4 regions of the Aliivibrio fischeri ATCC 7744 genome follow, and region 2 is predicted to be linked to each of the others. Evidence: predicted binding sites of a transcription regulator. Region 2 holds the regulator's gene; each other region holds the start of a gene.

Region 1 (3,217 bases), on a different replicon from region 2:
AATACCTCAGGACGAAGATCTGAAATGGTGGTCTCTAATAAAGAAAGTTCCCCATTATTAAATAAATGCCAGCCATGCTGCGTAAGTATATTAGCGATCAGAATATCATCTTTGGCGTTTTTCGCATGACGAAGTGCTTGATAGATATTGTCATGCTCAAGCCATGCTTCTGCTGCGTATTTTTGCAGGTCTATTTCTTCATGAGCTAGGTGGTTTTGTCTTTGGTGGGTTAAGAACTCTGCAAAGAGGTTATGGAACTTATACCAATCACCTTGTTCACCATTTGTATTAATAAATAATCCGAATCGGTTTAGATTTTCAATAAGCAACTGGGCATCTTTTCGTTGCGTTACTTTAGATAGCAGTGTGGTATTAAAATGATCAAAAACAGCACAACGCATTAAAAATTGCTGCGTCTCTTGATCCAAATGATCAAACACTTCTTCCGCTAAATAATCCCATAAGTGCGCATGGTTTAATTGCGCCATGACTTGTGCTGAATTATTTAAGGATTGATTGTTTTGAATACTGTGCAGTGCAATTAATTGAAGTGCAGATGGCCAGCCTTCAACATGCTCACGAACATGAGTGATGGCTTCTTGGTCAATATTCTCATTTAGGCGTTGATTAAAAAATAGAGATGTTTCTGATTGGTCAAACGCCAAACTTTGATTATCAATTTCAATTAATAAGTCTCTCACACGTAGATTTGCTGTATTTAGAGGTGGTTGAGAGCGACTTGTTATTACCAGTGTCAAATTATCTGGAAGGTGTTTTAAGAAGAATTTTAAGCCAAGGTGAATGGTGTCATTGGTAATTAAGTGATAGTCGTCGAGAACGATATAAGCTTCATCTTGAAACGAGATTAGCTCAGTAAAGACTTGCGAAAATAGGCTTGATAATGAAGCAAACTGACGTTTCTCAGTTAACGCTTTTGAGTGTGATAATTCAGTATGAGTTGCATTACTTATTGTTTGTACAAAGTATTTTGCAAATTTATATTCATCATTATCACTCTCATCTAGGCTATACCACCCAGTAGCGTCTTTGTCAGATAACCACTGTGCAGCCATGGTTGTTTTTCCGTAGCCAGCCGGAGATCGAAATAAAACAAGTTTGTAATGCATCGCATTCTCTAGCGTATCTAAAACACGTTGGCGGAGAATGGCATTATGTAATCGTCTTGGAAAATGCAGTTTCGATGGTATTAACATAATTATTGTTCTTTTAAAAAATACTGAGCTAATTATCCTCAATAATGAGATTTAATCTATCCACTACGCCCTATAAATGTGATCAAACCTTTATTTTTATCTTGATGAATTTATACATGAGTTTTATTTAATACGTTTTTTAAATAGTTTTATTTAATCTTTAAATTTGTGACCTTGTTATCATTTTGTTTTTTATGCTGTAAAAACGTGTCCAATATCACGAAGGTTTTTACTGTCAGCCTACAAACTTTGAGTCGTGTCACAGGTTATTTGATTAATCAGGACTACGCCTTTATCTCACCCTTATCTCATCCCCCAAAAAGGAGGATGTGACTCTTATTCGAACAAGGCAGGATTGATAACAGTTGATTATGAACCTTCGTGAGAGATTTAAGATGAAAACGAATAACATAGAAAAATTTGATAAAGCGGCGTTTAAAGCCTCTGTAAAGCAGCATTTAGTGACAACATTCGCTGCAAATGAAAAAACAGCGAGCGCTAAAGTATGGTATTTAGCAATGGGTAAAGCCCTAGCTGAATTAACGACATTTGATCTTGTTGCTACAGAAAATGACGAAAAAATTAAAAACGCACGCAGCGTAAACTATCTATCTTTAGAGTTTTTAATTGGACGTCTAACGGGCAACAACCTAATTAGTATGGGTCTTTATGAAGAGATCACTGAAGCAATGGGTGAGCTTGGTTATAATTTAACGGATTTATTAGAAGAAGAGCGTGACCCTGCTTTAGGTAACGGTGGTCTTGGTCGTTTAGCCGCGTGTTTTATGGATTCATTAGCTGCGCAAGAATATCCAGCGATTGGTTATGGTTTGCATTACGAATACGGTTTGTTCCGCCAATCTTTTGAAGACGGACGACAAAAAGAAGCGCCTGATGCATGGTGTGGAGTAGAAGGCTACCCTTGGGAAGTGGCTCGTCCTGATTTTGCACAGCAAGTTGGATTTTATGGTCATGTAGAAACGTACACTGAAAAAGGCCAAGAGAAACGTCGCTGGGTACCAGGTATGTCAGTTGAAGGTATGCCTTGGGATTTCCTATTGTTGGTTACCAAAGTGATACGGTTTACCCATTACGTTTGTGGGAATGTCGTGCAAAAGCACCGTTTAGCCTTGCAAGCTTTAATAATGGTGATTACTTTGAAGCGCAACACGCCTTAATTGATGCTGGTAACGTAACAAAAGTTCTGTATCCAAATGATAACCACGAGAAAGGCAAAACATTACGTTTGATGCAACAGTATTTCCACTGTGCGTGTTCTATTGCAGATATTTTACGTCGTCATGATGCTGCAGGTCATAAGATTGAAGATCTTTCTAAATATGAAACGATCCAATTAAACGATACACACCCAACAATTGGTATTCCTGAGTTAATGCGCGTACTTATTGATGTTCGTGGTTTATCGTGGGATGCGGCATGGGAAATCTGTTCAAACACGTTTGCTTATACCAACCACACATTGTTACCTGAAGCGTTAGAAACATGGAGTGAATCACTGATTTCTCGACTTTTACCTCGTCACATGGAAATCATTTATCAGATTAACTACCTATTCTTAGAAGGCGTGAAACTGAAGTGGCCAGGTGATGTGGATAAATTACGTAAGTTATCAATCATCGAAGAAGGCACACATCGTATGGTACGTATGGCGAACTTATGTGTGGTTTCATCTTATGCCGTGAATGGTGTGGCAGCACTTCACTCTGAGTTAGTTAAGCGTGATTTATTCCCTGAGTTTAATGAATATTTCCCAGGAAAACTAACGAATGTAACTAACGGTGTTACTCCTCGTCGTTGGTTGAAATTCTGTAACCCTGATCTTTCAAACCTTATTTCTGAAAAAATTGGGAATGAGTGGCCTGCACATCTTGATCAACTGAGTGATATTGCTGTTTTTGCTGATGATGAGAAATTCCAAAAAGAATTCATGGCTGTGAAAAAACAAAATAAACAGCGTTTAGCTAATTGGGTTCAAGAAAACA
Region 2 (3,217 bases):
CACCAGCTCGTGACGCTTGGGGTAATAATGAAGAAGGCGATAACGATTCTGGTACACGACAATCTTTCCGTAAAAAATTACGCGAAGGTAAGTTAGACGATAAAGAAATCGAAGTGGATGTTGCTGCACCTCAAGTTGGCGTTGAAATCATGGCTCCTCCAGGTATGGAAGAGATGACAAACCAACTTCAAGGTATGTTCCAAAACCTATCAGGCGGCAATACAACCAAAAAGCGCAAGATGAAAATCGTTGATGCACTTAAAGCGCTAACAGAAGAAGAAGGTGCGAAGCTGGTTAACCCTGAAGAGCTAAAAGAACAAGCGATCTTCAATGTAGAAAACCACGGTATCGTGTTTATCGATGAAATTGATAAAATCTGTAAAGGTTCAAACTCTCACTCTGGTGATGTATCTCGTGAAGGTGTTCAACGTGATTTACTTCCATTAGTAGAAGGCAGCACGGTTAGTACTAAACACGGCATGGTGAAAACCGATCATATGTTATTCATCACTTCAGGTGCATTCCAAATGGCAAAACCATCTGACTTGATCCCTGAATTACAAGGTCGTTTACCAATCCGTGTTGAACTTGAAGCGCTAACAGCAAATGATTTCAAACGCATTTTAACCGAACCTAATGCATCATTAACTGAGCAATACATTGCTCTATTAGCGACCGAAAATGTAAAAGTTGAATTTACTGAAGATGGCATCAGTCGTATTGCTGAATCCGCATTCCAAGTAAATGAAACCACTGAAAACATCGGTGCTCGCCGTCTACACACAGTGATGGAACGACTAATGGAAGAGATCTCTTATGATGCTTCTGAAAAAAATGGCGAAAGCTTAATTGTTGATGCTGAATATGTAAGTTCACGCCTAGGTGAACTTGTTGCTGATGAAGACCTAAGCCGCTTCATTCTGTAATCTCTCATAACTTAAAATAAAGCCTCACAAGGGTTAACTTGCGAGGCTTTTTAATATTAACTCACCCTGTAGTTCTAAAGTTTAAGCAGAGATAATTTCCCATGAGTGCGTCATTTTTACGCCCTCACCAAGCATTAAACATACAGAGCAATATTTCTGTAATGAATCCGCAGTGACTCTCTCGACAACCGTTGAATCTAGGTTGTTACCTGTTACTTCAAAGTGAATATTAATGTAAGTAAACAACTTTGGTGCAGTTTCACGACGCTCACTAGATAGCTTAGCAACGCAAGCTGTGACTTCTTGATTTGCCGATTTAAGTCCATCAACAACATCAACAGAACTGCATCCTCCAGCAGCCATTAAGACCATTTCCATCGGACTTGGTGCTTTTTCTCCCCCATTACCATCCATAACAATAGAGTGACCTGATTGAGATTGACCTAGAAAAGACAATCCCTCAATCCATTTAACTTCAGCGTTCATAAAAGCCTCTTTACTACTTAAAAGGAAAACTCGTGATCCATTTCACGAAACTGTGCCCTTGGTCGCACAATTCATACGATCAAAGTCAAGAAATCAATTGCGAAACAAGGTATGATTTTGTTAATTATCTCAACGAACATGCAGCCTTGTTCCGATAACCATATTGTATAGGCCAAACTGATATTTGGCTCAGTTATTTTAAAATGGACATCGCCTACTTGGCAAACGCAGAGGAAGTATAAAGTATGGTTCTAGGTAAACCTCAAACAGATCCAACATTAGAGTGGTTCTTGTCTCACTGTCACATTCATAAGTACCCTTCAAAGAGCACGCTAATTCACGCGGGTGAAAAAGCGGAAACTCTTTACTACATTGTAAAAGGTTCTGTTGCTGTACTTATCAAAGATGAAGAAGGTAAAGAAATGATCCTTTCTTACCTAAACCAAGGTGACTTCATTGGTGAGCTTGGCTTATTTGAAGAAGGTCAAGAGCGTTCAGCGTGGGTTCGTGCGAAAAGCCCTTGTGAAGTAGCAGAAATTTCATTCAAGAAATTCCGCCAACTTATCCAAGTTAACCCAGATATCCTAATGCGTCTTTCTGCGCAAATGGCAACTCGTTTACAAATCACTAGCCAAAAAGTAGGTGACTTAGCATTCCTAGACGTAACAGGCCGTATCGCTCAAACGCTACTAAACCTTGCTAAACAACCTGATGCAATGACTCACCCAGACGGCATGCAAATTAAGATCACTCGTCAAGAGATCGGTCAAATTGTTGGTTGTTCACGTGAAACTGTTGGCCGTATCTTAAAGATGCTTGAAGAGCAAAACCTGATTTCAGCGCACGGCAAAACAATTGTAGTTTACGGTACTCGTTAATTTAACGTCGTTACCATAAGCAAATAAAAACGCAGCTCAATAGCTGCGTTTTTTATGTCTAGAGATGACAGCTTTACCCGTCAGTACTTTCAAAGATTTTGTCCGCAGAAGCCGCAACAAACCCTGTGTATAGTTCACCATTTGGTAATTCATAACGTTTAGCAAATTCGTAAAATCCACCAGGGATCTCAAACTCACCATCACTAAATTTAACCATCACTTTATCCGCCATTGTAGATGATTGCTCTAAACAAACCTCTGGAGAGCCTTTTACTTCTCCACCAACCTCATTAATACTAAATCCAGCATTACGTAAGTGCTGATTAACATCAACTACTTCATCAAAACCATCAAGTTGATTAACATACACGGTAAAATGATTCGCTCCATAACCATGAGCAGCTAACCAAGAAGCATACTCACTCTCTTTTGCTAACACCTTATATTCATCAAAACTTAAAGACCACGGTCTACCTGAAGACAGAAAGTCACGAGTTGCAAAATAATGAGCAGGAACTTGTTCTACTAATGATTTAATTATGGTTTGAGCATCATCAGATAATTTTTCAACCAATAGCTCACTGATAAACACAAGTGGTGCATTAGGATCTGGGTGCTCAAAATGTTGTGCTTTCAATTTTTTAGCAATAAATTCATATTCATCACACGGTTTATACCCAATAGCTAAAAAGGGCGCGGCTAATGTGGATAAACCAACCTTAGGCAAATTAAACGTCCGCAAGGCAATATGATCATTTACAATATCACCACCACTGGATAGCAATTGATGCACTTGGTCTGCCGATGGCGACAAACGTGTAATATAGTCTTGCCATAATGATGAAAAAAGTGTGTTTACATTATTCATTTTCAGCACTCCTACAAAGTTAAACCTGGAGATAATTGCTCAGGAATCTCACATGCATC
Region 3 (3,217 bases), 1.4 Mb from region 2:
GCAGCATTTGATAATTTATTCGCTGGTACTGCACGCTACATGTATAACTTGAATACCACATCGGCTTATAAAGATCTTTGGAAACTACGTCAACAACTACGCTCAGAAGGGAAATTATCAGGTTATGAGCTAGTCGAGTCTTTATCTCACTACTCTACCCGTGGTGAAGCTTATGTTGAGAATCTGCAAGCATTAATTAAGCATCATAAATTAGATAGTTTTGATCAGGTGACATTTGATAGCTCAACGCCAGTTCGAGTGAGATTTTAGAATTAGGGACTAGGGACTAGGGACTAGGGACTAGGGACTAGGGACTAGGGACTAGGGACTAGGGACTAGGGACTAGGGACTAGAAAAAATAAAGGTTGCGACTTTTTAAGCGCAACCTTTTCTTTATTTGAAATTAAGCAATTAACTTAAAGTGACAAAATCACACCGGCAATCGCAGCACTCATTAAATTAGCTAATACACCTGCGGTAATCGCTCTGAAACCCATTCTCGCAATAAATGAGCGACGTTCAGGAACAAGACTACCTAAACCACCAATCAAAATTGCCATGGTTGAAATATTTGCAAAACCGCACAATGCAAATGTAACTATCGCAACAGAATGTGGACTTAGCTGATCTTTCACTTCCATTAATTGAATAAAGGCAACAAATTCATTTACCACGATCTTATTACCGATTAATGAACCAGCAAGAATTGCTTCATTCCATGGCACACCTAAGATAAAAGCGACAGGCGCAAACAGATAGCCAAGAATTAACTCAAAGCTTAGTTTAATACCAAAGATATCACCAACGTGCCCTAGTAAACCGTTAAGTAAAGCAATCACACTGACAAACGCTAATAGTGTCGTACCCACCGCAACAGCGATACGTAAGCCAGACATAGCACCATCAGCTAATGCTTCAAATACATTAGTTGCATGATCAATCTCAACAGACGTGATTTCATCATCATTATTGGCTTCATCACCCGGTGGAACCATCATCTTAGCCATTAATAATCCTGCTGGTGCAGACATGAATGCAGCAGAAATAAGGAAATTAAGATCCACACCTAATGAGGCGTAACCAACCATGGTTCCGCCAGCTACCGAGGCTAAACCACATGTCATTACAGCAAAGAACTGAGAATCGCTCATGTGCTTTAAGTAAGGTTTAACAACAAGTGGAGCCTCAACCATGCTTACAAAGATGTTAGCCGTTGCTGCAAGTGATTCTGCGCGTCCTGTACCGAGTAATCGTTGTAGTCCACCACCAATAAAGTTAATTACTTTTGGCATGACTCCAATATGATAAAGAGCTGAGATAAGAGCAGAGAAGAAAATGATGATACCAAGAACATTAATGGCAAATACAAAGCCTACTTTTCCTGTTGCTAAACCACCAAATAAAAAGGCAATGCCTTGTTGGCCGTAATCAATCACACCTGACACACCAGCAGTAACTGAATTTAATACTTCTTTACCTGCAGGAACATACAGAACCAATAAAGCAAAGATAATTTGTAATCCGAACGCCAAAGAGACGGTTCTAAGAGGGATATTGCGGCGATCTGTCGAACACAAATAAGCAAACAGTAGAATGGCAAAAATACCAAGTAAAGATGTCATGATAGAAACCTATGCTATCGAAAATGAGTCCGCATTCTAATCCGCAAAGGTTTGCGTGCAAGTCGACTTTGCTATCACTCTGTTAATGAGACGCAGGTCACATTATGTGCAGTAATTAACTGATTGATTTCTTGTAATAAAAACAATCAGAAATACGATTGTTTCCATATGGAAAAGATATTTATTTCATGGCACATAATCGCTGTAACTCATTGATTAAAAAGGCAACAATTTAAAGTATAAAATTCAATCAATGAGGAATAGCAAACGTTACAATTTCACTCGCTTCATGAGCGCTTTATCCCAATATGGCGGTTGTCCTATATGTTCACGTAGAAAATCGATGACCGCACTTATCTTTCTTGGAAGGTGTTTTCGACTTGGGTATACCGCATAAATTGGCATTTTCTGACTTGCTTTCCAATCCGGTAATAACTGAATCAGTTTGCCATCATTAAACTCATCAGTTAGCAAATAACTGGCTAAATAAGCAATTCCCCATCCAGATATAGCCGCATCTCTCACGGCTTCTGCTAAATCAACTCGATAATTGCCAGACACTTTTACACATAACGCCTCATTTCCTTTACTGAAATCCCAATGGCTGTAGTCACGATGACGACTCTGGTAAGTAAGGCAATTATGCTCAACAAGATCTAAAGGATGATGAGGTACTTTTTTATCAATAAGGTAATCAGGAGATGCAGCTAAGACAAAATTAGAGTCAGCTAATCGCTGTGCTACATAACCTTCTGGTAAGTCTTCGAAATTGGTTACCCACAAGTCTAAACCATCTTTAAGCATATCAGCTCTATGATCAAATAAACGCACTTCAACTTGCAAATCAGGATATTGATGACGCAGCTTATCAATGGCTGGAATAATATGCATAGTGCCAAAAGATTGAGATAAGCCTAAACGTAAGATGCCAGTCACTTCATCACGTTCATCATCCATAATGGCGCTGGCTTCTGTCATTGCGCTGTATATCTTCTCGCAATATAAAAAAAACTGCTGACCTGCATCCGTTAAAGTGAGTGAACGCGTGGTTCTATGTACTAATTTTACATTAATGGTTTCTTCAAGAGCTCCGAGTTGCTTACTGACATGTGACGTTGATACGCCCATTTGCTTTGCTGCAGCAGTAAAACTCCCAGCTTTAGCTAAGGCGTAAAATATCACCATTTGGCTGGCTCGTTCATGCATCTATCTGCTCCTCAAACTCAAAGAAAAATTGGGGCGCAGATAGTAACACTAGATGGTAAAGCTAAGCTAATTTTTGGCATTTTATAAAAATGAAATTAGGATTCTTTGAAAGGTAATCATAACGCTCAGGAGACATATCTTTAACTACCTCTGATACCTTTCCTTCAGATACTTGTGTCACAACTAAACCAGATTTTGTTATCGCTTCAATTAATTCAGTTAAAGAACGGCGATAAAATCGAACTTCAAGCGGCTCACCGACAGTGTCCCACATCTCTGTGATCAACTCTCTTTCAAAATAATTACCAGAAAGAGAACATTCAAAATCAGCAAAAGGGTGATGAGTAGAAAAAGCAAAGCTCCCACCATTTTTTAAAACACGCGCAACA
Region 4 (3,217 bases), 910 kb from region 2:
TTATGCGTATTGTATCTGGTACATACACACAAGGCATGAAGATGAACCATGTTCGTACAGGTAAAAACGTCAGTATTTCTGATGCAGTAACCTTTATGGCTGGTGACCGTTCACGTGCTGAAACGGCTTATGCTGGTGATATTATCGGTTTACATAACCATGGTACCATTCAAATTGGTGATACCTTTACTCAAGGTGAAAGCTTGAAGTTCTCAGGTATTCCTAACTTTGCACCAGAATTGTTCCGTCGTATTCGTCTGAAAGATCCTCTGAAGCAAAAACAACTACTTAAAGGTCTAGTTCAATTATCTGAAGAAGGTGCGGTACAAGTATTCCGTCCACTTCAAAACAATGACCTTATTGTTGGTGCCGTTGGTGTGCTTCAGTTTGACGTGGTTGTAGCTCGTCTTAAAGCAGAATATAACGTTGAAGCGATTTATGAAGGCGTGAGCGTTGCAACAGCTCGTTGGGTTGATTGTGCTGATGGTAAGAAAATGGATGAGTTCCAACGTAAGAACCAAGCTAACTTGGCGCTTGATGGTGGTGACAACCTAACTTACATCGCACCGACAATGGTGAATCTAAATCTTGCTTCTGAGCGTTTCCCAGATGTTCAATTTAGAGCGACGCGTGAGCACTAATTAATCAGTTGCTTATCAAATAAATAAAAACGGGGTCTTAACGGACTCCGTTTTTGTATCTATAGTAATACCAATGCACTTATATCCATCTACTCATTCAGGTTCGTATTATTCATTGATACGTTAGATAAAAAGGAAGCATGAATGTTAAAGTTAATTAAATTATGGATACGAAAGTATGATGCATGGTGTGAGTCATTAGGCTTAACACCAGAAAACAAGCGCAGTTGTGTTCCTTATAAAAAAGAAGAAGAGTAATGACTTTTACGTTCATTGATTCACATTGTCATTTTGATTTTGCTCCTTTTAAAAATAATGAAGTGTCCTACTTACAAATGGCAAAGGATAAAGGCGTTACAACGCTCGTTGTACCCAGTGTGAATCAATCAAACTGGAATCAAGTTAGTGCGTTGGCACATCAATTTGATGAGATTTACTACGCATTAGGTATTCATCCACTATTTATTACTCCAAGCTATGAAAGGGAGTTAGAAAACTTAGGGAAGTTACTTGATGGAAAAAATAAAAAATGTGTAGCGATTGGCGAGTGTGGATTGGATTTCTGGCATCAAGAAAGTGATAAGGAAACACAGCTCTCTGTTTTTCGTCAACAGTGTTTATTGGCAAAAAAGCATCAACTTCCTTTGATCATTCACAGTCGTAAAAGCCACGATATGGTATTAAAGCTGTTGAGAGAAATTCGGCCAGAGAGAGGTGGTGTGATTCATGGTTTCAGTGGTAGCTTGCAGCAGGCTAATCAATTTATTGAATTAGGTTTCTATATTGGTGTTGGTGGCGTGATCAGTTACGAAAGAGCTAAGAAGACCAAAATGGTCATTTCACAGCTGCCTTTAGATAAAATTTTATTAGAAACCGATGCGCCAGACATGGCAGTATTTGGCTTTCAAGGCGAAAAAAATACTCCGGATAAAGTACAAAATATATTCGAATATTTGTCTTTGATTAGAAAAGAATCAATGCAAACGATTTCGGAAACTGTTTATAAAAATACCACCTCTTTGTTTGGGATTTGAGTTACCAGTCATTTCTTTAGTTGTAATTGATGATTATTTAGAAACACCTTAGTGATAATGATCACAATTATGAATGAGTAAAGCATGTATCAGCCACGATTATGTGACAACAGCATTACTTTCTTTGTGGTTCAATGAGTATAATCGCCCCCGCTAATTTGAAACACGCCAACAATAAATTTAGGGAAAACTTTAACTATGAGCCTGCTAATGAGTTTGGTTGGGATCGTGGTACTGCTAGGTATAGCTGTACTTCTTTCTGATAACCGTAAAGCAATCAATCTACGCACTGTCGGTGGCGCTTTTGCTATCCAATTCTTCTTAGGCGCATTTGTACTTTATGTACCTGTGGGTCGTGATGTACTTTATGGTGCATCGGAAGCTGTTGCTAACGTAATTAACTACGGTAACCAAGGTATCGAATTCTTATTCGGTGGTTTATTTGGTGGCGGCGGTTTCGTATTCGCACTACGTGTACTTCCTGTAATCGTATTCTTTGCTTCTTTAACTGCTGTTCTTTATTACCTAGGCATCATGCAAATCGTGATTAACTTCCTAGGTGGTGCATTGCAGAAAGCACTTGGCACATCTCGTGCAGAATCACTATCTGCTACAGCTAACATCTTTGTTGGTCAAACAGAAGCGCCTCTAGTTGTGCGTCCGTTTGTTCCTAAAATGACTCAATCTGAGCTATTTGCAGTAATGTGTGGTGGTCTAGCATCTGTTGCTGGTGGTGTACTAGCTGGTTATGCTTCTATGGGCGTGCCTCTAGAGTACCTAATCGCAGCATCATTCATGGCTGCACCTGGTGGTCTTCTATTTGCTAAAATCATCAAGCCAGAAACAGAACAACCAATTGAACAACTAGATGCTCTAGATAACGAAGGCGATGACAAACCAGCTAACGTAATCGATGCTGCTGCTGCAGGTGCTGCAACGGGTATGCAACTTGCGTTAAACGTAGGTGCAATGCTTCTTGCGTTCATCGGTTTAATCGCTCTAATCAATGGTATCTTAGGTGGTATCGGTGGTTGGTTCGATATGCCTCATATCACTCTAGAACTGATTCTTGGTTACATCTGTGCTCCTTTAGCATTCTTAATCGGTGTTCCATGGGAAGAAGCAACAATCGCAGGTTCATTCCTTGGTCAAAAACTGGTAGTTAACGAATTCGTTGCATACCTAAACTTTGCACCTTACCTAGCTGATGGCGCAGAAGTGGTTCTTTCTGAGAAAACAGAAGCAATCATCTCATTCGCACTATGTGGTTTCGCAAACCTTTCTTCTGTAGCGATTCTACTTGGTGGTCTAGGTAGCCTTGCACCAGCACGTCGTCACGACATCGCTCGCATGGGTATGAAAGCGGTTGCTGCTGGTACATTATCAAACTTAATGTCAGCAACAATTGCAGGTCTATTCCTATCTCTATAATCGTATAGAGCAGAACAGATAATCATTATAAAACCCGCATTATGTGCGGGTTTTTTTATGTCTATTGCTCATAAAAAAGTGTGATGAATAAATGCGTTAAACTCACATTTT

What was found. The regulator CRP, encoded in region 2, controls carbon source genes, mostly activating them, when cyclic AMP is high. The targets are predictions, from matches to a motif close to TGTGANNNNNNTCACA.
Region 1: malT (HTH-type transcriptional regulator MalT) is a predicted target of CRP. The motif match lies at 1,421-1,436, and genes of this name have one in related genera.
Region 3: AVFI_RS05650 (NupC/NupG family nucleoside CNT transporter) is a predicted target of CRP. The motif match lies at 1,709-1,724, and genes of this name have one in related genera.
Region 4: AVFI_RS02615 (NupC/NupG family nucleoside CNT transporter) is a predicted target of CRP. The motif match lies at 1,726-1,741, and genes of this name have one in related genera.

The regions. Positions count from the first base shown of each region.
Region 1 covers NZ_CP092713.1:685,093-688,309, forward strand. The annotation lists gene malT (HTH-type transcriptional regulator MalT) at 1-1,214, opposite strand, end outside; partial or broken gene AVFI_RS16615 (glycogen/starch/alpha-glucan phosphorylase) at 1,610-3,217, shown strand, end outside.
Region 2 covers NZ_CP092712.1:2,615,081-2,618,297, forward strand. The annotation lists gene hslU (HslU--HslV peptidase ATPase subunit) at 1-926, shown strand, start outside; gene AVFI_RS11955 (OsmC family protein) at 1,008-1,412, opposite strand; gene crp (cAMP-activated global transcriptional regulator CRP) at 1,658-2,290, shown strand; gene AVFI_RS11965 (DUF1338 domain-containing protein) at 2,364-3,158, opposite strand; gene astD (succinylglutamate-semialdehyde dehydrogenase) at 3,170-3,217, opposite strand, start outside.
Region 3 covers NZ_CP092712.1:1,200,040-1,203,256, reverse strand. The annotation lists gene AVFI_RS05655 (glucosaminidase domain-containing protein) at 1-270, shown strand, start outside; gene AVFI_RS05650 (NupC/NupG family nucleoside CNT transporter) at 417-1,622, opposite strand; gene AVFI_RS05645 (LysR family transcriptional regulator) at 1,893-2,828, opposite strand; gene AVFI_RS05640 (class I SAM-dependent DNA methyltransferase) at 2,890-3,217, opposite strand, start outside.
Region 4 covers NZ_CP092712.1:550,540-553,756, forward strand. The annotation lists gene prfC (peptide chain release factor 3) at 1-641, shown strand, start outside; gene AVFI_RS02610 (TatD family hydrolase) at 899-1,675, shown strand; gene AVFI_RS02615 (NupC/NupG family nucleoside CNT transporter) at 1,874-3,106, shown strand.